Aquibium oceanicum: one gene and its partner. The protein of the gene in region 1 interacts with the protein of each later gene in a pairwise test. Links are inferred from orthologs where the notes say so. Each region holds a gene or a part of one and is shown on either strand. Other genes may lie near its edges.

Region 1 (9,823 bases):
GCCGTTGACGACTGCCGAATTAAGTAAACTGTCCCCCTCGCCCCTCGCCCCTCGCCCCTCGCTCCTCGCTCCTCGCTCCTCGCGGCCCGCGTGCTTGACCGCGTCTCCGCCCGCCGCGATAGTCGGTGGTGGGCGAGGGGGGATGCAACCGGGGATGACGACACCAGCGGTTCCCTTGGCGGGCGGTTCGGAACCGATCAGCATCACGCTGACGCTGCCCTTTTCGCTGTACGGCTGGAGCTTTTTCGGCGCGATCCTGTTCGCGGCGGCGCTGATCGGCATTGCGGCGTGGCTGGCGCATCTGTGGGCGACGCGGGAGAGCTGGCACAAGGCCCTCGTCGCACGCATGGACCGGCTCGGGCTGGCGCGGCGGGACGCCGACGACCGGCCGGTGCTGCACGCTTTCACCTGGCTTCTCCTCGCGCTCGTCCCGGTCGTGGCTGCGCTGGTGGTGCTGGCCATCGGGGCGGCGTTCTCGCTGCTCCTCGTCGCGATCCGGGGCGGGCCGGCGGTCGCGACCGCCGAGGGGTCGGGCCTCACGAGCAGCGCGGCGGCGGCGGGCGTGCTGGTCGTGGCGATCCTCGGCGCGCCCTTCGTCATCTGGCGCGCGATCGTGGCGCAGAAGACGGTGAACGTGGCCGAACAAGGCATGATCACCGACCGCATCAACAAGGCGGTCGAGGGGCTGGGGGCGGAGAAGACTGTAAAGCAGGTGATCGAGACGCCACGCTACCGCAAGGGCGACGACGGAGGATGGCTGCGCGACGCCGAGGGGCGGCTGGTGGTCGACAAGGGGCCGGACGGGGCGGACCTCGTCGACCGCGAGACGGTCGAGCGCACGCGCCCCAACCTGGAGGTTCGCATCGGCGCCATCTACGCGCTGGAGCGGATCGCGCAGGACAGCCTGCGCGACCATATCCAGATCATGGAGATCCTCTGCGCCTACATCCGCGAGAACGCGCCTGCGTCGCAGGCGCCGGTGCTGCCGGAACCGCCGGAGTTCGACCTCGGGGACATCGACGGGTCGATGAAGGCGCTCGAAACCTGGAAGGAAGAACTCCGCCAGGCGTTAGCCATTCGCGGCGCGGATGACGGTCCGGTCCGGCCCCGCGAGGACATCCAGGTGGCGCTCACCGTCATCGGCCGACGCGGCCAACGGCAGCGGGCGCGCGAAAGCGGCGGCGCACCGGCATACGAAGAAGCCGTCGGGGCGTATCCGCCATATCCGCTCAGCGAGGACGCCGCAGCCATCGAGAAATGGCGAGAGGACAATGCGGGCTGGCGAACAAAGCTGTATGCCTGGCGCGATGTCGCGCGCCCCTACCGGCTCGACCTGCGCGGGACCAACCTTGCGGGCGCCGATCTGTCGAAGGGATGGTTCGACCACGCGAACTTCGCGGAATCGCGACTGGAGGGCGCGAATCTTATAATGGCGGGGCTCAATGGCGCGAACCTCTCAGGGGCGGGGCTCAATGGCGCGGACCTCACATGGGCGGGGCTCAATGACGCGAACCTCTCAGGGGCGGGGCTCAATGGCGCGAACCTCTCAGGGGCGGGGATTAATGGCGCGTACCTCATAGGGGCGGGGCTCAATGGCGCGAACCTCTCAGGGGCGGGGGTCGACAGGTCGACATCCTTCACGAACGCAAAGGCGTCAAAAGCGACCGTGAAGGATGTCGACCTGTCGGAGGTGGCGCTGTCAAGGGAGCAGATCGTCGCGATGTTCGGAGACGCCAGCGTTAACCTGCCCGGCGGTGTCACGCCGGAGCACCCCGACTGGCCGGCGCACTGGCCAAAGGAGGTGCTCGAATGGGAAGAGTTTGTCGCGCGCTGGCAGGCATGGATATCCCAAGATGACGCGGGGGAGGGTAAGTAGCGCCGGTGTCGGTCCGGAGATAGGTTACCTCGTTCGGCAACTCCTAGGGTACGGAACGGGAGAGGGATGCGAGCCGAGTTAAGTAAACTGGTCCCCTCTCACAGTGCGCGTTCGCCGTTACGGCAGCCCGCGCACCACCCCCAGCACATCCCCCTCCGCCGGTCGGCCCTCGAACTCCTCCACCACGCCGAACGCGCCGCCATAGCCCCACATGGACCATGCGAAGCCATGCTTCTCGGCAAGCGCGATCATGTCGCGGTGATAGGCGGCGCGCCATTTGGCTGGCATGACGAAGTCGTTCTGCCATTCCTGGCGGATCATGCCGAATTCGCCCAGGATGACGTTCTTTGGATCGATGCCGTGTTGGGCGGCCCAGGCGGCGGCGGTGTCGAAGGGTTCGGCCATGGCGGCCTCCAGTTCCTCCCGCGTATCGATGGCCGCGATCTGTTCGTCGAGATAGGCGAGCATGCCGGACTGGCGCAGCCATGGCGCCTCCGCGCGAATTTTCGCACGCGCCTGCTCGACCGCCGCGTCGAGTTCGGCGCGCGGCACGGCATGGGGCGGGTAGGGGATGCCGGTGACGTAGCGGATGAAGTCGCCGGACCAGGTCGCGCCCTGATGCGTCAGGAGGAACGGCGCGTAGGTGTGGAAGGACCAGATGACGTTGTCATCGGGGATCTGCGCCGGGTCGATGACGGCAAGCCCTTCCGCCGTGCCCCAGCAGGCGCCTGTCAGCACCAGGGTCAGCCGCGTGGCCGAAGCGCGCGCGGCGGCGTAGAGGCGTTGCAGCCGCTCGGGCCAGGCGGCGTCGCCCGGGCCGCATTCGGCCACGGGCTCGTTCATCAGTTCCAGCGCGACGCGTTCGGGATCCTCGGCCTTCAGCGTGCTTGCCATCCGCCGCACCACGTCGAGGTAGCGGTCGAACAGCGCCGGATCGTCCATGACCTGGCCCATGCCGACCGATCCGCCTGAACCGGTCGGGAAGAGGTGCAGGTCGACGATGGCCTTCAGCCCCGCGCCTTCCACCAGGCGCACGGCGTCGAGCACCTCGCCGTAGAGCCGGTCGTGGAACCGCGCAGAACGGTCAGACAGGAAGGGGCGCGGATCGATCGGGATGCGCACGAAGTCCAAGCCGTCGGCTTTCAATCCTTCGAGGCCGACGGCGTCGAGCGTGCGGCGCCATTCCGGGAAGGGCAGGAGCACGCCGTCCTCGCCCCAGCGGCTCTCGTCGGGCCAGGTGACCCAGATGTCGAGATTGATGCCGCGCTGGGCCTGGAAGGTCGCGGCCTGCGCGGGCAGAACGGTCAGCGCGACCGCGATCGCCAGCGCCCAGCGGGCCAGCCTCAGCGCAAGGGCGATCTGGCCCGTTCCCGGCCCGGCCTTGATCGAGGCGGGGCGAAATGCCATCGAGGTCGCAAGGTGCCGCATGCGGCGAGACATGGCAGAGCGAACCTCCGAAGGAAAGCGCGATGGCGGATCATGGTGAACGCGAGACCGGCCTGTCGGGCGAAATCACTGCGGACGGCCACCGGCTGTCGGCGCGCGTCTACTACGCCGACACGGATTTCTCCGGCTTCGTCTACCACGCGCGCTATCTCGAATTCCTGGAGCGGGGCAGGTCGGATTTCCTGCGGCTCTGCGGCGTCCACCATACCGAACTGGCGGCCGGCGCCGAGGGCGAAAAGATCGTCTGGGTGGTGCGGCGCATGGAGATCGATTTCCGCTCGCCCGCGAGAATGGACGACGTGCTGACCATCGAGACGCGGACCGAAAGCATTTCGGGGGCGCGCATCGTCATGGGCCAGCGCATCCTGCGCGACGGTACCGTGCTGATCGGGGCGAAGGTGGAGGCGGCGATCGTGGGCGAGGGCGGCAGGCCGCGGCGCTTTCCTAGGGAGTGGACCGCGGCATTCATGCCGGGCAGTGCCGGCTGAGCCGCGCCTCTGTTCCTAACGCCTCGTTAACCATAATCCTCCATGAATCGGATCGGTAGAATGCCGACGATGCCGCACGCCTTCGTTTCACCAAGATTCCTGCGGAAAAGGCCGCGATAGCGTCGGGAACGATGGCCGGAAAACCGTGCGGTTCCGGTCGAGCAGGGGCAAGTTGCGTGGGCGACCCGGCCGGCGGTTCACACTAGGACAGGACTTTCATGGAAACTCTCGCTCTCGCAGAGCCGTCCGCAAGCCTATCGGTATGGGCGCTCTTCTGGCAGGCCGGCTGGATCGTGAAGCTGGTCATGATCGGACTGCTCGGGGCGTCGATCTGGACCTGGGCGATCATCATCGACAAGATCATCGCCTATGGCCGCATGCGTCTGGCGCTCAACCGTTTCGAGCAGACCTTCTGGTCGGGGCAGTCGCTGGAAGAACTCTACCGCACGCTGTCGGAGCGCAACACCACGGGCATGGGCTCGATCTTCGTCGCTGCCATGCGCGAATGGAAGAAAAGCTTCGAGAAGGGCGCCCGCGCGCCGCTCGGGTTGCAGACGCGCATCGACAAGGCCATGGACCTCGCCCTGACGCGCGAGATGGAGCGGCTCGAGGGCCGGCTCGGCTTCCTCGCGACCATCGGATCGGCGGCGCCCTTCATCGGCCTGTTCGGCACAGTGGTCGGCATCATGACCTCCTTCCAGGCGATCGCCGGGTCGAAGTCGACCAGCCTCGCGGTCGTGGCGCCCGGCATCGCCGAGGCGCTGCTCGCCACTGCGATCGGCCTCCTGGCGGCCATTCCCGCGGTCGTGGCCTACAACAAGCTGTCGTCCGACGCCGGAAAGCTGGCGGTGCGGATGGAAGGCTTCGCCGACGAATTCTCGGCCATACTGTCGCGGCAGATCGATGAGAAGGTCGCTCAGCGCGCCTGAGGGAGAAAGTTTGCGATGGGCATGTCTGTAGGACAATCCGGCGGTCGGGGCACGCGCGGCCACAGGCGCCGGGGGCGGCACCACGGGCTGATATCCGAAATCAACGTCACGCCCTTCGTGGACGTGATGCTTGTGCTCCTGATCATCTTCATGGTGGCGGCGCCGCTGCTCACGGTCGGCGTTCCGATCGACCTGCCGGAGACGCAGGCCAAGGCGCTGAATGCCGACACGCAGCCGATCACCGTGTCGGTCAACGACAAGGGGCAGATCTACCTCCAGGAGACCGAGATACCGCTCGAGGAAATCGTGGCGAAGCTCGAGGCCATTTCCAAAACCGGCTACGAGGAGCGGATATACGTGCGCGGCGACAAGAGCGCCGACTACGGAACGGTGATGCGCGTGATGGCGCGCATCTCGGCGGCGGGGTTCCACAATCTCGGCCTCGTCACCCTGCAGGAGCAGGACAGCTAGCCGCGATGAAGGCCGGTCTCGTCACATCGACGATCCTGCATGCGGTGCTGCTCGGTGTCGGGCTGTTCTCGCTGTCGGCGCCGCGCGCCTTCGAGGTGATGGACGTCGAATCCTTCCCCGTCGAGATCGTGCCGATCGAGGAGATCAGCCAGGCGCAGGTCGGCGAGAGGGAAGCGCCCGCCGCCGAGGCGCCCGCGCCGGTGCCTACGACCCGTCCCGAGCCGGTGGAGAATGCCGAGCAGGTGGGCGACAACACGGTGGACACCCCCGCGCCGCCGACCCCAGATCCCAAGCCGCGTCCCGTCGAGACGGCCGCCTTGCCGGAGCCCGCGCCCGAACCCGCGCCGATCCCCGATCCCGTCCCGGAACCGGAACCGGCGAAGCCGGAGCCGAAGCCCGAACCCGTGCCGGCCACCGAGGTGACGCCGCAGCCCGAGCCGCCGCAGGAGGTCGAGCCCGACCCGGCGCCGGAACCGGAGCCGCAGCCGCAGCAGGAAGCCGAACCCGAACCGTCGCCGGAACCCGTTCCCGCCGAGGCCGAGGAAGCACAGGAAGCCGCGTTGCCCGAAAGCGCGCCGCGTCCCGAGGCGCGACCGAGGCCGCAGCCGGCGCAGGCGCAGACCGCCAAGACGCCCGAGCGCAAGGATGCCGAAGAGCCCGCCCAGAAGCAGGCCCAGGCGCCGGCGCAGGAAAAGAAGTCCGACGATCTTCTCCAGGACGTCGCCGCGCTCCTGAACAAGGACAAGGCCTCGGGTGGCGGCGCGAAGCGGTCGACCCAGGAGGCCGCGCTCGGCGGCAAGCGTAAGACCGGCGAGAAGCTATCGCAGAGCGAACTGGACGCGCTGCGAAACCAATTCTCCGGCTGCTGGAGCATACCGGCGGGAGCCGAAGGCGCGTCGGACCTGCGCGCCTCCATCCGGTTCAACGTCGCGCCCGGCGGACGCCTGGAAGGAATGCCGGAGGTCATCGCCTCCAGCGGCAACCGCCAGTTCGACGAGAGCGCGGTGCGCGCCGTCCAGAAATGCGACCAGAGAGGCTTTATCCTGCCGCAGGGCAAGGAGGACGTCTGGGCCGAGGTCGTGGTGAATTTCGACCCCACCGACATGTTCTGATCATGGTTCGCGGCTACCGGCAACACACGGATTTTCGCGGTTTTCTCCGCGCTACGGAATGAAGAAGGGCACGGCATGAAACCTCTCCTCAAACCTCTTCTGGTCGCTGCGGCCATGATCGCGGCCGTCTCGGGCGGGACGATCGTCCCGGCGCGGGCCCTGGTCGAGATCGACGTCAACAAGGGCGTGGTCGAGCCGCTGCCCATCGCGATCACCGACTTCCTGTCGGCCGACGCGCTCGGCGCCGAGATTTCGGGCATCGTCGCGGCCGACCTGCAGCGCTCGGGCCTGTTCGCGCCCATCGACCGGGCCGCCTTCATCGAGAAGATCTCCAATCCGGACGCCGCCCCGCGCTTCGAGGACTGGAAGGTCATCAACGCGCAGGCGCTGGTGACGGGACGCGTAAGCCAGGAGCCGGACGGCCGCATCCGCGCCGAGTACCGCCTGTGGGACACCTTCGCCGGGCAGCAGCTTTCGGGCGAGCAGTTCTTCGCCTCGCAGGCCAACAAGAGACGCATCGCGCACATCATCGCCGATGCGATCTACGAGCGGCTGACGGGCGAGAAGGGCTATTTCGACACGCGCATCGTCTTCATCGACGAATCCGGACCGAAGAACCAGCGCACCAAGCGGCTGGCCATCATGGACCAGGACGGCGCGAATGCCCGCTTCCTGTCCGACGGGCGGGCCATCTCGCTGACGCCGCGCTTCTCGCCGAACCGACAGGAAATCACCTACATGTCCTACGAGAGCGGCCAGCCGCAGGTCTACCTGCTGCAGCTCGAGACGGGGCAGCGCGAACTCGTCGGCAACTTCCCGGGCATGACCTTCGCGCCGCGCTTCTCGCCGGACGGCCAGAAGGTGATCATGAGCCTGCTGCGCGACGACGGAAACTCCAACATCTATACGCTCGACCTCAGGAGCCGCACCACGACGCGCCTGACGGATTCGACCGCCATCGACACCTCGCCGTCCTACTCGCCCGACGGAAGCCAGATCGTCTTCACCTCCGATCGTGGCGGGCGCGCGCAGATCTACGTCATGAACGCCGACGGCACGAACCAGCGGCGTATCTCCTTCGGCGAGGGAACCTACTCCACCCCGGTGTGGTCGCCGCGCGGCGACCTGATCGCTTTCACCAAGCAATCCGGCGGCGAGTTCCAGATCGGCGTCATGCGCACCGACGGATCGGGCGAGCGCATCCTTTCGTCCGGCTTCAGCCAGGAAGGCCCTACCTGGGCTCCGAACGGACGCGTCCTGATGTTCTTCAAGGAGCCGGCCGGCGCGGGCGGTCCGCGTCTCTACTCGGTGGACCTGACCGGCCGCAACGAGCAGCCGATTCAGAGCCCCAACTTCGCCTCCGACCCTGCCTGGTCGCCGCTGCTCGAATAGGCGGTGACATTGACGTGAAAAGGCGTCCGCGGCGGGCTCAAACCACGCCGCGGGCGCCTTTGCGTCGCGTTTCGGCCGCAATCGCGCCTAGGGTGCGGCAAACCGCAAATCAGCCGCGAGGCAGGGGGCGGACCAGTGGGGAATAAGAAAACATTAACCGTGTTTCTTGTTCGCCGGTTAACCGAAAGGTGGTTACTGGAAAGTCAAAGTAACCCCGACAATGCGAAGGAGTGGCGGTCATGCGCCGTATCGCAACGCTTACCAGGAATCCCGCCGTCATCGCGCTGGTGATGGCACTCGCGGTGACCGGATGTGCTTCGAAGAAGATCCCGAACAACGCGGCGGACATCGGCCTCAACGGCGCCGGTTCGGCCACGCCGGGATCCCAGCAGGATTTCACCGTCAACGTCGGCGACCGGATTTTCTTCGACACCGATTCGTCCTCGATCCGCGCCGATGCGCAGGCGACGCTGTCGCGGCAGGCGCAGTGGCTGAACCAGTATCCGAACTATGCCATCACGATCGAAGGCCATGCCGACGAACGCGGCACGCGTGAATACAACCTCGCGCTCGGTGCCAGGCGCGCCGCCGCCACGCGCGACTTCCTCGTCGCCCGCGGCGTCCCGGCGACCCGCCTGAGGACGATCTCCTACGGCAAGGAACGCCCGGTGGCCGTTTGCGACAACATCTCCTGCTGGTCGCAGAACCGCCGCGCGGTGACCGTGCTCGGCGGCGCCGGCAGCTGATCCATCAATCGAAGCCGGCGGGTCGATAGCGGCCCGCCGATTTCGGATGCCGTCCATCTCGCTTTGTGCCAAAACAAAATTTGGCCGAAGTCGCAAGGCTTGGTAAATTCGATATCGAGGCGCGACAGCGCCTCCGGCATTCGAAATTCCCAAAGCGAGATCGTCGATGAAATCCACCACGATATTCTGCGCTGCCCTGTCGCTGCCGCTCCTCGTCGGGAGCATGGCGGTCGCGGCTCCGCTCAACAATCCGTCGCCGGCCGACGGCGGGACTCTGCAGCGTCTCCTGCCGCAGAACTGGTTGCGCCAGCCCGGCGAGGCGCCGCGCGTCCAACTCGCCCAGGCCGGCGACCCCCGCGTCGTCCAGCTCGAGGAACAGATCCGGCAGTTGAACGGCAAGATCGAGGAGCTGAACTTCCTCCTTCTGCAGACGCAGGACCAGATCCGCAAGATGCAGGAGGACAACGAGTTCCGCCTCCAGCAGCTCGAGGAAAAGCAGGGGGCAGTGTCGGTCCGTCCCTCGGAGGATACGGCGAGCAACGCCTCCGGCGGTACCGATACCCTCGCGGGCGCGCAGGCTCCCGGAGCCGCGCAGCCGGCGGGCGAAATGCCCAAGACGCTCGGCACGATCACCTTCGACGCCAACGGCAATTCCGTCGGCGGCAGCGCCGGCGGGGGCGAGGAGGACACGGCGTTCGCCGAGGGTGGCAGTCAGGTGCCGGGCGGTGGTACGACGGACGGCACGCAGGTCGCGGCGCTTCCCGCCACCGACAGCCCGGACGAACTCTACCGCAACGCCTACAACTTCATCCTGTCGGGCGACTACGCGACGGCCGAGGCCGGGTTCCGCGAACACATCGAACGCTTTCCCGACGATCCGAAGGCCGCCGACGCGAATTACTGGCTCGGTGAAGCGCTGCTCGGCATGCAGGAATACCGGCAGGCGGCCGAAGTGTTCCTCGCCGCCAACCAGAGCTACCCGAATTCGGGCAAGTCGCCCGACATGCTCCTGAAGCTCGGCGTCTCGCTCGCCGCGCTCAACCAGCGCGATGTCGCCTGCGCCACCTATGCCGAGATCGGCAACCGCTACCGCGATGTTTCCGCCGCCCTCAAGGAGCGGGTGAAGGCAGAGCAGGCGCTCGCGGGCTGCTGACGCATTCGCGTTCGCTCCGCGCTTCCAGCTTCGCTGCCGCGTGGAACCGATGTTCCGGGCCGCCGTTGTGGCCGGCCAGACAGGGGAGCGTATGCTGGACATCAGCCCGAACCCAATCTTTTCCCGCATACGCCTGCCCGATTCGGGGCCGGTCGTGGCGGCCGTTTCGGGCGGAAGCGATTCGCTCGCGCTGCTGATCCTGCTGGAGGC
Region 2 (9,912 bases), 2.9 Mb from region 1 along the record:
TCCGGCTACGACCTGATAGAGGGTGGGACCCGGGCTAATCTCGGTATCCGCTATGTCGGATCTTTCGGCAACGGCTGGAATATGTCGGGTATATTCGGGCAGTCCTATCACATTGCCGGCACCAACCCCTACGCTTCGCCGAACTTCGTAAATGCCGGCGCCTTTTCGGGGCTCGAGAGCGACGTGTCGGATTTCGTCGGCTATGTGGATCTCGACACACCGGTGGGTCTCAAGTTTTTCGCTGGCGGGCGCTTCGACGAGGAGACTTTCGAAACCAGACGCGCCGAGGTCGGCGCCACGACGGAAATCGGCACGACGAAACTCAGCGCGACCTATGCCTTCATCCAGGAACAGCCGCTCTACGGCTTCGACCGCGACCGCGAGGAAGTGCGGCTGAGCGCATCGAACAAGCTCGACGAGAACTGGCGCGTTTTCGGAGGAGGCGCGTACGACCTGTATTCGAACACGCTCGCCACGAGCAGCATCGGGCTGGAGTACGAGGACGAGTGCTTCTCCTACGCGCTCACGTTCAAACGCAAAGAGGGCACGACAACCAAAGAAGTCGACTACAATGTCGCGTTCCGCATTTCGCTAAGAACACTCGGCGAAATAGGCACGTCGACCGAGGAAGTGTCCACGCAACTCGGCATCGAGTGATCGCGTCATGCTTTCGCCGCATAGGAAACGCATGCATCTTCGCCGAGACTTCGTATAGCCAGACAGGATTTATCGCATGATGACTGCCACGAGGCGCCTCACCTTCCCGGCACTTCTGGCCGCTTTCGTGATCGGCTTGACGGGGATTTCCACTGCCACGCGGGCATTTGCCAGCGAGATCAAGTACATCGTGAACGACGTCCCCGTCACGAGCTACGACATCGCCCGGCGCGCCGCCTTCCTGAAGCTGCAGCGACGTTCCGGCAGTGCCTCCGAAGCAATGATCGAGCAGGCCCTGCAGGTTTCCGAAATCAACCGCAGGCGCATCAAGATAACCGACCAGCAGGTAAACGACGCCTATGCCCGTTTCGCCGCGGGCAACAAGCTCTCCGTTGCCCAGGTCGACCAGGTCATGGCCCAGAGCGGCGTGACCAAGGCACATTTCAAGGACTACATCCGCGCCCAGATGGGATGGAGCCAGGTGCTCGGTGCCAAGTTGCGATCGGAGGCCCGGATCAGCGAGCAAGATGCGGCTCAGCGCATGCTCCAGCAGGGCGGAAACAAGCCGACCGCGACCGAATACCTCCTTCAGCAGATCATTTTCGTCGTCCCGGCGGCCGAACGGTCCGCGCAGCTTGGCAAGCGCAAGCGCGAGGCTGAATCCATGCGTGCGCGCTTCAATGGATGCAACACGACACGTGAATTCGCGAAGGGGCTGCTCGACGTGACGGTCCGCGACCTCGGCAAGGTGCTCGCGCCCGAACTTCCGCCGGACTGGGCGGACAAGATCAAGGCCACGAAGCCGGGCCAGGCCACCCCCGTCCGCGAAACCGACCGCGGCGTGGAATTCATCGGTATCTGCAGCGCGCGCGAAGTGTCCGACGATCGCGTCGCCCAGATGGTGTTCCAGAACGAGATCGCCGGCGAAGAGAAGCCTTCGAAACTGTCCGAGGAATATCTAGCGGAACTGCGCAAGAATGCGCGGATCGTCCAGCGCTGACCAGCCGCCGCTCGCGCTGACTTGCGGCGATCCGGCCGGGATCGGGCCGGAAATCACGATAGCGGCGTGGCTGGCAAGGAAGGAGCGGCAGGTGCCGCCCTTTTACCTTATCTCGGACCCCCACCTCATGGAGGCACGGGCCGTTCAAGTCGGCGCCTCGGTTTCCTTTGTCCCCTGCGCCGCGGAAGATGCGCCCGGGATTTTTGCGCAAGCCATTCCGCTCGTGCCTCTCCAGGCGACAGTGCGTGACGATCCCGGCGTCGCGGACAGCGGCAATGCGGCTGGTATCCTGGAGTCCATCGACAGGGCTGTCGCCGACGTCAGAGCCGGAACCGCGTCTGCGGTCGTCACGAACCCGATCGCCAAGAAACCGCTCTACGATGCCGGATTCCGTTTTCCCGGCCATACCGAATATCTCGCCCACCTCTGCGTAGAGGCGTCCGGCATTTCCGTACAGCCTGTCATGATGCTCGCAGGGCCACAACTGCGCGCCGTGCCCGTAACCATCCACATCGCGCTTGCGGACGTGCCGAAAACGCTCACGACCGATCTCATCGTCTCGACCGCGCGGGTCACGGCACGGGACCTGCGGGCACGCTTCGGCATCGAGAAGCCTCGACTGGCGATCGCCGGCCTCAATCCGCATGCGGGCGAGAATGGTGCGATGGGTGTCGAGGACGAGGCGATCGTTCGGCCGGCCGTCGAGTTGCTGCGGGCGGAAGGCATAGAGGCTTTCGGCCCGCTGCCCGCGGACACCATGTTCCACGCGCGGGCCCGGGAGGGTTACGATGCCGCGATCTGCATGTACCATGACCAGGCGCTCATCCCGGCCAAGGCACTGGCCTTCGACGAGACTGTGAACGTCACGCTCGGCCTGCCCTTCATCCGTACCTCGCCCGACCACGGAACGGCCTTCGATATCGCCGGCAAGGGCATCGCGCGGCCGGACAGCCTGATCGCGGCGCTGCGGATGGCGGCGGAGATGGCGACGCGTCAACGTAACGTTTCGCCGACATGAGTTCCGATGGATTGCCGCCGCTGCGCGAGGTCATTGCGCGGCATGGGCTGATGGCGAAGAAGTCGCTCGGCCAGAATTTTCTGCTGGACCTCAACCTGACCGGCAAGGTCGCGCGCGCGGCGGGAGACCTCGACGGGGCGACCGTCATCGAGGTCGGTCCGGGACCCGGCGGCCTAACGCGGGCGCTCCTGTCGCACGGCGCCAAACGCGTCATTGCAATCGAGCGGGACGAACGATGCCTGTCCGCGCTGGCCGAGATCCAGGCGCGCTATCCCGGCCGGCTGGAGGTCCTGCAGGGCGACGCGCTCCGGACCGACTTTCATACTCTCGCTGGCGGAGAGACGGTCCGGATCGTCGCCAACCTCCCCTACAACATCGGCACTGAGTTGCTGGTCGGCTGGCTCACCGCCGAGCCTTGGCCGCCTTTCTACGCCTCGCTGACACTGATGTTCCAGCGCGAGGTCGCCGAGCGCATCGTCGCCGCACCTAGCAGCGGCAGCTATGGCCGTCTGGCCGTGCTGGCCGGATGGCGGACAGAGGCCCGTATCGCCTTCGACCTGCCCGCCCAAGCCTTCACGCCACCGCCCAAGGTCACGTCCGCGGTCGTGCACCTGGTTCCCCGGCCGGAGCCGCTTCCCTGCGACGCAAGCAAGCTTTCGCGGGTGACGCAGGCAGCGTTCGGTCAACGCCGCAAAATGCTTCGGCAGAGCCTGAAGAGCCTTGGCGGCGAGACATTGCTGGGAAAGGTCGGAATCGACGGCACTCGGCGCGCCGAAACACTGTCGGTCGAGGAGTTCGTCGCGCTGGCAAACGCGATTTGAGAGGCGCTACAGCTTCTCGTCGAGCAGCCCGGATACGAACTCGAAGAGTCCCGGCCGTCGGTCGCGCCGCAGCCGCTCCGCCGCCACGATCGCCTTCACCGACGAGAACGCCGCGTCCAGATCGCTGTTGATCACGATGTAGTCGTATTCGCGCCAGTGCTCGATCTCTTCGCGAGCATTGCTCAGCCGGGCGGCGATAACGGATTCCTGGTCCTCGGCGCGGCGGCGCAGCCGGTCTTTCAACTCGCGCATCGAAGGCGGCAGGATGAAGATGGAGACGATGTCGCCCCTCATGCGCTCGCGCAACTGCTCGGCGCCCTGCCAGTCGATGTCGAACAGCATGTCGCGGCCTTCCGAGATCGCCCTCTCCGCCGGCTCGCGCGGGGTCGCGTAGAAATTGCCGTGCACCTCGGCCCATTCGAGCAGTTCGTCATTGTCGCGAAGATATTCGAACTCGCGCCGGCCGCGGAAATGGTAATGGACGCCGTCGATCTCGCTTGCCCGGCGCGGCCTGGTCGTGACGCTGACGGAAAGCTCGAACTCCTTGTCGCTCTCCAGGAGATTGCGGGCGATCGTCGACTTCCCGGCTCCCGACGGGGATGACAGGACGAGCATGAGGCCGCGGCGGCGAATGCTCTCGGCCGGATTCTTGTCGACCATCCTCTTCTACTCCAGGTTCTGCACCTGTTCGCGGAACTGATCGACGACCGCCTTCAGTTCCAGACCGATCGCGGTGAGCGCGGTGGCGTTGGACTTGGAGCACAGGGTATTCGATTCGCGGTTGAATTCCTGTGAAAGAAAATCGAGGCGCCGGCCTATCGCGCCGCCTTTCGCGATCATCTCGCGGGCGGAGGCGACATGGGCCTTGAGGCGGTCTATCTCTTCCCGGATGTCGGCCTTGGTCGCCAGCAGCGCCGCCTCCATGTGCAGCCGCGTTTCATCAAGCGCCGATCCCGTCGCCTCCATGATCATGCTCACCTGGGCCGCGATGCGCTCCCGAATGACCGCGGGATCGCGGGAGGGATCGGCCTCGGCCTTCAGCGTCAGTTCTTCGATCGTATCGAGTTGCCTCAGGAGAACCTTCGCGAGCGCCGCACCTTCGGCTAGCCTCGCCCGCTCGAGATCCGTAAAGCCGGCCGCGAGTGACCGGAGCACCGCTTCATCGACTGCCGCACGCGCCTCCTCGTTTTCGATGAGATCGGGCACCTCGAGAACGCCCCGCAAGGCCAAGAGACCATCGGCGGTCGCCGGCCGACATCCGAACCGCTCCTCGAGGTCGCGGGCCAGCTTCGCCGCCGCCTCCAGGAATGCCTCGTTGAGCACGGGTTGCGCGGCGGCACCCGTGCGGGACACCGCAAGCGTGGCCTGGACGTTGCCTCGCGCAAAACGTTTCTGCGCGACCTGCTTTGCCGGCTGTTCCAACCTTTCGAAGCCGGGCGGCAGGCGCAATCGCACCTCCAGCCCCTTGCCGTTCACCGAGCGGATTTCCCACGCGATGGCCATTCCGTCGTGTTCGGCACCGGCGCGGGCAAAACCCGTCATGCTTTGAACCGCCATGGAGTCCCCCCCCGCCCGCGATGAGCTCAGTCGCCGCTGCCTGCTTCCCCGCCGGCCGGGGCGGCGCTTTCCTTCTGCGTCCGCTCGACCGCTCGCCAGCGCGCAACGTTGCGGTTGTGCTCGTCGAGCGTCTCGGCGAAGACATGGCCCCCGGTGCCGTCGGCGACGAAATAGAGATCGTTCGTCTGGGACGGGTTTGCCACCGCTTCGAGAGAGGCCCGGCCCGGCGTGGCGATGGGCGTGGGCGGCAAGCCGTCGATCTGGTAAGTGTTGTAGGGTGTGTGGTTGTCGATATCGGACCTGTAGATTGGCCGGTCCGATGGCTTGCCCTTGCCGCCGAAGAGGCCATACACGATCGTCGGGTCCGACTGGAGCCGCATGCCCTTCCTCAGCCTATTGATGAAGACCGCGGCCACGCGGGACCGCTCATCGGGCTCTCCGGTTTCCTTTTCTACGATCGAGGCAAGGGTCACGAACTCGTTGATGTCCTTGAGCGGCAGGCCCTCGACCCGGCGCTCCCAGACACTCTCGACGAGTGCCTTCTGCTGGGCAATCAGCCTTTGGATGACTTCCTTGCGCGTGGTTCCGCGCGTGAAGCGCTGGGTGTCGGCCACGATACTGCCCTCCGGCGGCATTTCCGCCGGCATCTCGCCGGTCAGCGCCTCATGCTCGGCGATTCGCTGAAACGCCTGCTCGACCGTCAGGCCCTCGGGAACGGTGAGCGAATAAAGGACCGATCGCCCACTCTCCAGGAGTTCCATGATGTCGCGCATCGAGGCTGCCGGCTTGATCTCGTACTCGCCGGCCTTGAGGCTCGCATCGTGCCCGTAGGCCTGGACGCCGTAGCGAAAAATGCGCGCGTCGCTAATCAGGCCGCGCCGCTCGAGCAGGGAGGCGATCTCCCTGACGCCGGAGTTCGGCTGAACCATCACCACGTCGCCGGTCAGCGATGGACCCGGTGATTCGAACTCGCGCTTGCCGAAATAAAGGAGTGCGCCCGCCGCCAGCGTCAGGAGCACGATGGAGGACATGACGAAATTCAGGAAGACCACGAACTGGTTGCGCGAGCCGCGCGACCGTCGAACGCGCTTTGGCGGAGGCGTACCCATCTCGGGCCTCAGCGCCTCTGTCGCGGATTTGGGGACAATTGGTTTGGGAACATCGCTTCGCCTGCCGAACGTTGCATTGTCTTCGGTCGTCATCCTCGTCCCAAGGCTCCCTCGAACGGCGTTCGTCTCGTTGCTACCGCGAACGTCCCGTTCCGTGCTGTTCCAGCACGGCTGCTTGTGTGGTCGGCTACGCTCCGTCGGAAGGAAGCGGAATCACGACATGGTCACCGGACCATATCGACGAATATGGCAAAATTCGCGGCTCGCGCCGGTCAGCCATTGTATCGCTGGAATACCAGGGAGGCGTTCGTGCCGCCGAAGCCGAACGAATTGGAAAGCGCAATGTCGATCTTGCGCTCGCGCGGCGTGTTCGGGACGAGATCGATGGCCGTCTCAGTCGACGGGTTGTCGAGATTGATCGTCGCGGGCGCAACGTTGTCGCGGATCGCGAGCACGCAGAAGATCGCCTCTGCGGCGCCGGCCGCGCCGAGAAGATGACCGATCGACGACTTAGTCGAGGACATCGAGATCTCCGACGCGGCATTGCCGACCAGCCGCTCGACGGCGCCAAGCTCGATCGTATCGGCCATGGTCGAGGTGCCGTGGGCGTTGATGTAGTCGATGTCCGACGGCGAGATGCCGGCACGCTTCAGGGCAGCCTTCATGCAGCGGAACGCCCCGTCTCCGTCCTCGGACGGCGCGGTGATGTGATAGGCGTCACCCGTCAGCCCGTAACCGGTGACTTCGGCGTAGATCTTCGCGCCGCGTGCCTTTGCGTGCTCCAGTTCCTCCAGAACGACGACGCCGGCGCCCTCGCCCATGACGAAACCGTCACGATCCCGGTCATAGGGGCGCGATGCCTTCTCGGGCGTATCGTTGTAGGCGGTCGAAAGGGCACGACAGGCGGCGAAACCGGCGATCGACAGCCGATTTATCGGCGCTTCGGTTCCACCTGCGAGCATGACGTCCGCGTCCCCGAGAGCAATCAGCCGCGCGGCGTCCCCGATGGCATGCGCGCCGGTGGAGCACGCCGTCACGACAGCATGGTTGGGGCCCTTGAGCCCGTGCCGGATCGAGACCTGGCCCGAAACCAGGTTGATGATGTTGCCCGGAATGAAGAAGGGGCTGATGCGGCGCGGGCCGCGCTCGTGCAGGATCAGCGCATTCTCGGCTATGCCGTCGACGCCGCCGATGCCGGAGCCGATCATCACGCCGGTGGCATAACGGTCGTCCTCCGTCTTCGGCTCCCAGCCGGAATCCCGCAGCGCCTCGTCGGCCGCGGCGATGCCGTAGATGATGAAATCGCCGATCTTGCGCTGGTCCTTGGGTTCCAGCACCTGGTCAGGATTGAAACTGCCGTCGCTTCCGTCACCGCGCGGGATTACGTTGGCGATCTTGCAGGCCAGGTCGCCCGTCTCGAAAGTTTCGATACGGCGCGCCGCGCTCTTTCCGGAAAGCAGGTGTTTCCAGGAATGCTCGACGCCCGTTCCGAAGGGAGACAGGAGACCAAGGCCAGTTACGACGACACGTCTCATGCGAATTCACTCGACGGGCGCTTGGTGCGCCCGACGCCTTCAGGCCGAAGCCTTCTCGATGAACTTCACGGCGTCACCGACCGTCAGGATGGTTTCGGCCGCATCGTCGGGGATTTCCACGCCGAACTCTTCCTCGAAGGCCATCACGAGTTCGACGGTGTCGAGGCTGTCGGCGCCCAGATCGTCGATGAAGCTCGCCTGCTCGGTCACCTTGTCCGCGTCGACGCCAAGATGCTCGACAACGATCTTCTTTACGCGTTCTGCAGTATCGCTCATTTCAAAACCCTCGACTTCGGTTCAAGTTGGTCTTCGTTAGCGGCAGGTCAACCGCTAATCAAGCTGAAAGATGGCCCCGCTCTCGCCCTTCAACGGCGCATTCCCGGCGGGACGGTTCGGTGCTGGAAACCTGCCGCAGGGGCGGCAACGGCCGCCTCTCTCGCTGGCTCGCGCCGCATATCACGAACCGGCATGTGCCGCAAAGCAGTATTCCTCCCCGGCGCCACGAGCGACATCAGATCATCGCCATGCCGCCGTTCACGTGGAGAGTCTGGCCCGTCATGTATGCCGCCTCGGCGGACGCCAGATAGACCACGGCCGACGCGATCTCGTCGCCCACGCCCATCCGCTTCATGGGGATCATGCCCAGGATCGCGTCCTTCTGCTTGTCGTTGAGCTTCTCGGTCATCGCCGATTCGATGAAGCCGGGTGCGACGCAGTTCACCGTCACGTTGCGCGGCGCGATCTCCTGCGCCAGCGACTTGGAAAACCCGATCATGCCGGCCTTGGAAGCGCAGTAGTTGGCCTGCCCCGGATTGCCGGTGACGCCGACGACCGAGGTGATGTTAATGATGCGGCCGTAGCGGCGGCGCATCATCGGATGGGTCAGTTCGCGTGTCAGGCGAAACACCGATGTCAGGTTCACCTCCAGCACCGAATCCCAATCGGCGTCGGACATGCGCACGAACAGTCCGTCCTTGGTAATGCCGGCATTGTTGACGAGGATGTCGACGCCTTCGAGCTCGGCCTCCGCCTTCTGCCCGAGCGCTTTCACCTCGTCGCGGCTGGAAAGATTGGCGGGGAAGACCTTGACCCGATCCCCGAATTCGGAGGCGAGCGATTCCAGCTTTTCCTGCCGCGTTCCATGCAGGCCGACCGTCGCGCCCTGCTTATGGAGAGCCCTCGCAATCGCTTCGCCGATACCGCCGGAGGCACCGGTGACGAGGGCCTTGCGCCCACTGAGATCAAACATTTTCCTCTCCTTCGGTCCTTCGCCCGGGTCTTCCCGAACTCGGCGCTTCGGCTTCAGCCGAGCGTCGCGAGTGCGGCTTCCACATCGGCCGGTGAATTGACCGCCACCGCGTTCAGGTTACGGTCGATGCGGCGGGCCAGACCGCACAGCACTTTGCCGGCGCCGACCTCATATAGTGTCGCCACCCCGTTCGCCGCCAGCCACTCCACCGTTTCGCGCCAGCGAACCCGCCCCGTCACCTGCTCGACCAGGCGGCGCCGGATCTCGTGGGGATCGGCGATCGGCGAGACCGTCACATTGGCAACGACCGGCACCGACGGCGCGTTCACGACCACCTTCGACAGCGCTTCGCGCATCGCTTCGGCCGCCGGCTGCATCAGCGCGGAATGGAAGGGCGCGGAGACCGGAAGCATGAGCGCGCGCTTGGCGCCCATCTCCGTGCACAGCCGCGCACCATCCTCGACGGCGGCTTTCGTACCGGAAATCACAAGCTGCCCGCCGCCATTGTCGTTGGCGATCTGGCAGGCGCCGCCGGAAGCCTTCGCGCAGGCGTCCTCTACCTTCTCCTGGTCTAGACCGATGATTGCCGCCATCGCCCCTTCGCCCGCCGGAACCGCCGCCTGCATGGCATTGCCGCGGATGCGCAGGAGCCGCGCGGTGTCTGCGAGCGAAAACACGCCTGCCGCGCACAAAGCCGAATACTCGCCAAGCGAATGGCCGGCCACGTAGGACACCTTGTCCTTCAGCGAAAATCCGCGTGCCTCCAGGGCACGGATGGCGGCCATGGAAACCGCCATCAGCGCCGGCTGCGCATTGGCTGTCAGGGTCAGCATCTCTTCCGGCCCGTCCCAGATAATGGACGAGAGCTTCTCGCCCAACGCCTCGTCCACTTCCTCGAAAACGCGGCGCGCTTCGGGGAAGGCTTCGGCCAGGTCCCGGCCCATCCCGACGGACTGGCTGCCCTGC

Evidence for each region.
Region 2: the proteins of ybgC (region 1) and BSQ44_RS10655 interact in binary tests that used the Escherichia coli proteins (3 or more experiments, as listed by UniProt). The link is inferred for Aquibium oceanicum from one-to-one orthologs.

Annotation. Positions count from the first base shown.
Region 1 is NZ_CP018171.1:5,080,413-5,090,235, reverse strand. The notes cover bases 2,207-5,077. They hold ybgC (tol-pal system-associated acyl-CoA thioesterase), read left to right. Parts: upstream 2,207-3,345; coding sequence 3,346-3,810; downstream 3,811-5,077. Other genes in these bases: tolR (protein TolR), read left to right, coding at 4,755-5,077; tolQ (protein TolQ), read left to right, coding at 4,029-4,739; BSQ44_RS24930 (glycoside hydrolase family 5 protein), read right to left, coding at 2,207-3,316. In the rest of the region: BSQ44_RS27350 (pentapeptide repeat-containing protein), read left to right, coding at 95-1,876; more of BSQ44_RS24930, read right to left, coding at 1,994-2,206; more of tolR, read left to right, coding at 5,078-5,210; BSQ44_RS24910 (TonB family protein), read left to right, coding at 5,216-6,322; Tol-Pal system beta propeller repeat protein TolB, read left to right, coding at 6,437-7,714; peptidoglycan-associated lipoprotein Pal, read left to right, coding at 7,954-8,460; tol-pal system protein YbgF, read left to right, coding at 8,627-9,613; tRNA lysidine(34) synthetase TilS, read left to right, coding at 9,705-9,823.
Region 2 is NZ_CP018171.1:2,148,696-2,158,607, reverse strand. The notes cover bases 6,356-9,315. They hold BSQ44_RS10655 (acyl carrier protein), read right to left. Parts: upstream 7,974-9,315; coding sequence 7,737-7,973; downstream 6,356-7,736. Other genes in these bases: fabD (ACP S-malonyltransferase), read right to left, coding at 9,000-9,315; fabG (3-oxoacyl-[acyl-carrier-protein] reductase), read right to left, coding at 8,209-8,946; fabF (beta-ketoacyl-ACP synthase II), read right to left, coding at 6,435-7,697. Also shown: BSQ44_RS10695 (LPS-assembly protein LptD), read left to right, coding at 1-657; BSQ44_RS10690 (peptidylprolyl isomerase), read left to right, coding at 737-1,657; 4-hydroxythreonine-4-phosphate dehydrogenase PdxA, read left to right, coding at 1,635-2,675; 16S rRNA (adenine(1518)-N(6)/adenine(1519)-N(6))-dimethyltransferase RsmA, read left to right, coding at 2,672-3,496; gmk (guanylate kinase), read right to left, coding at 3,503-4,156; BSQ44_RS10670 (YicC/YloC family endoribonuclease), read right to left, coding at 4,163-5,053; endolytic transglycosylase MltG, read right to left, coding at 5,080-6,255; more of fabD, read right to left, coding at 9,316-9,912. UniProt on the Escherichia coli protein: Carrier of the growing fatty acid chain in fatty acid biosynthesis.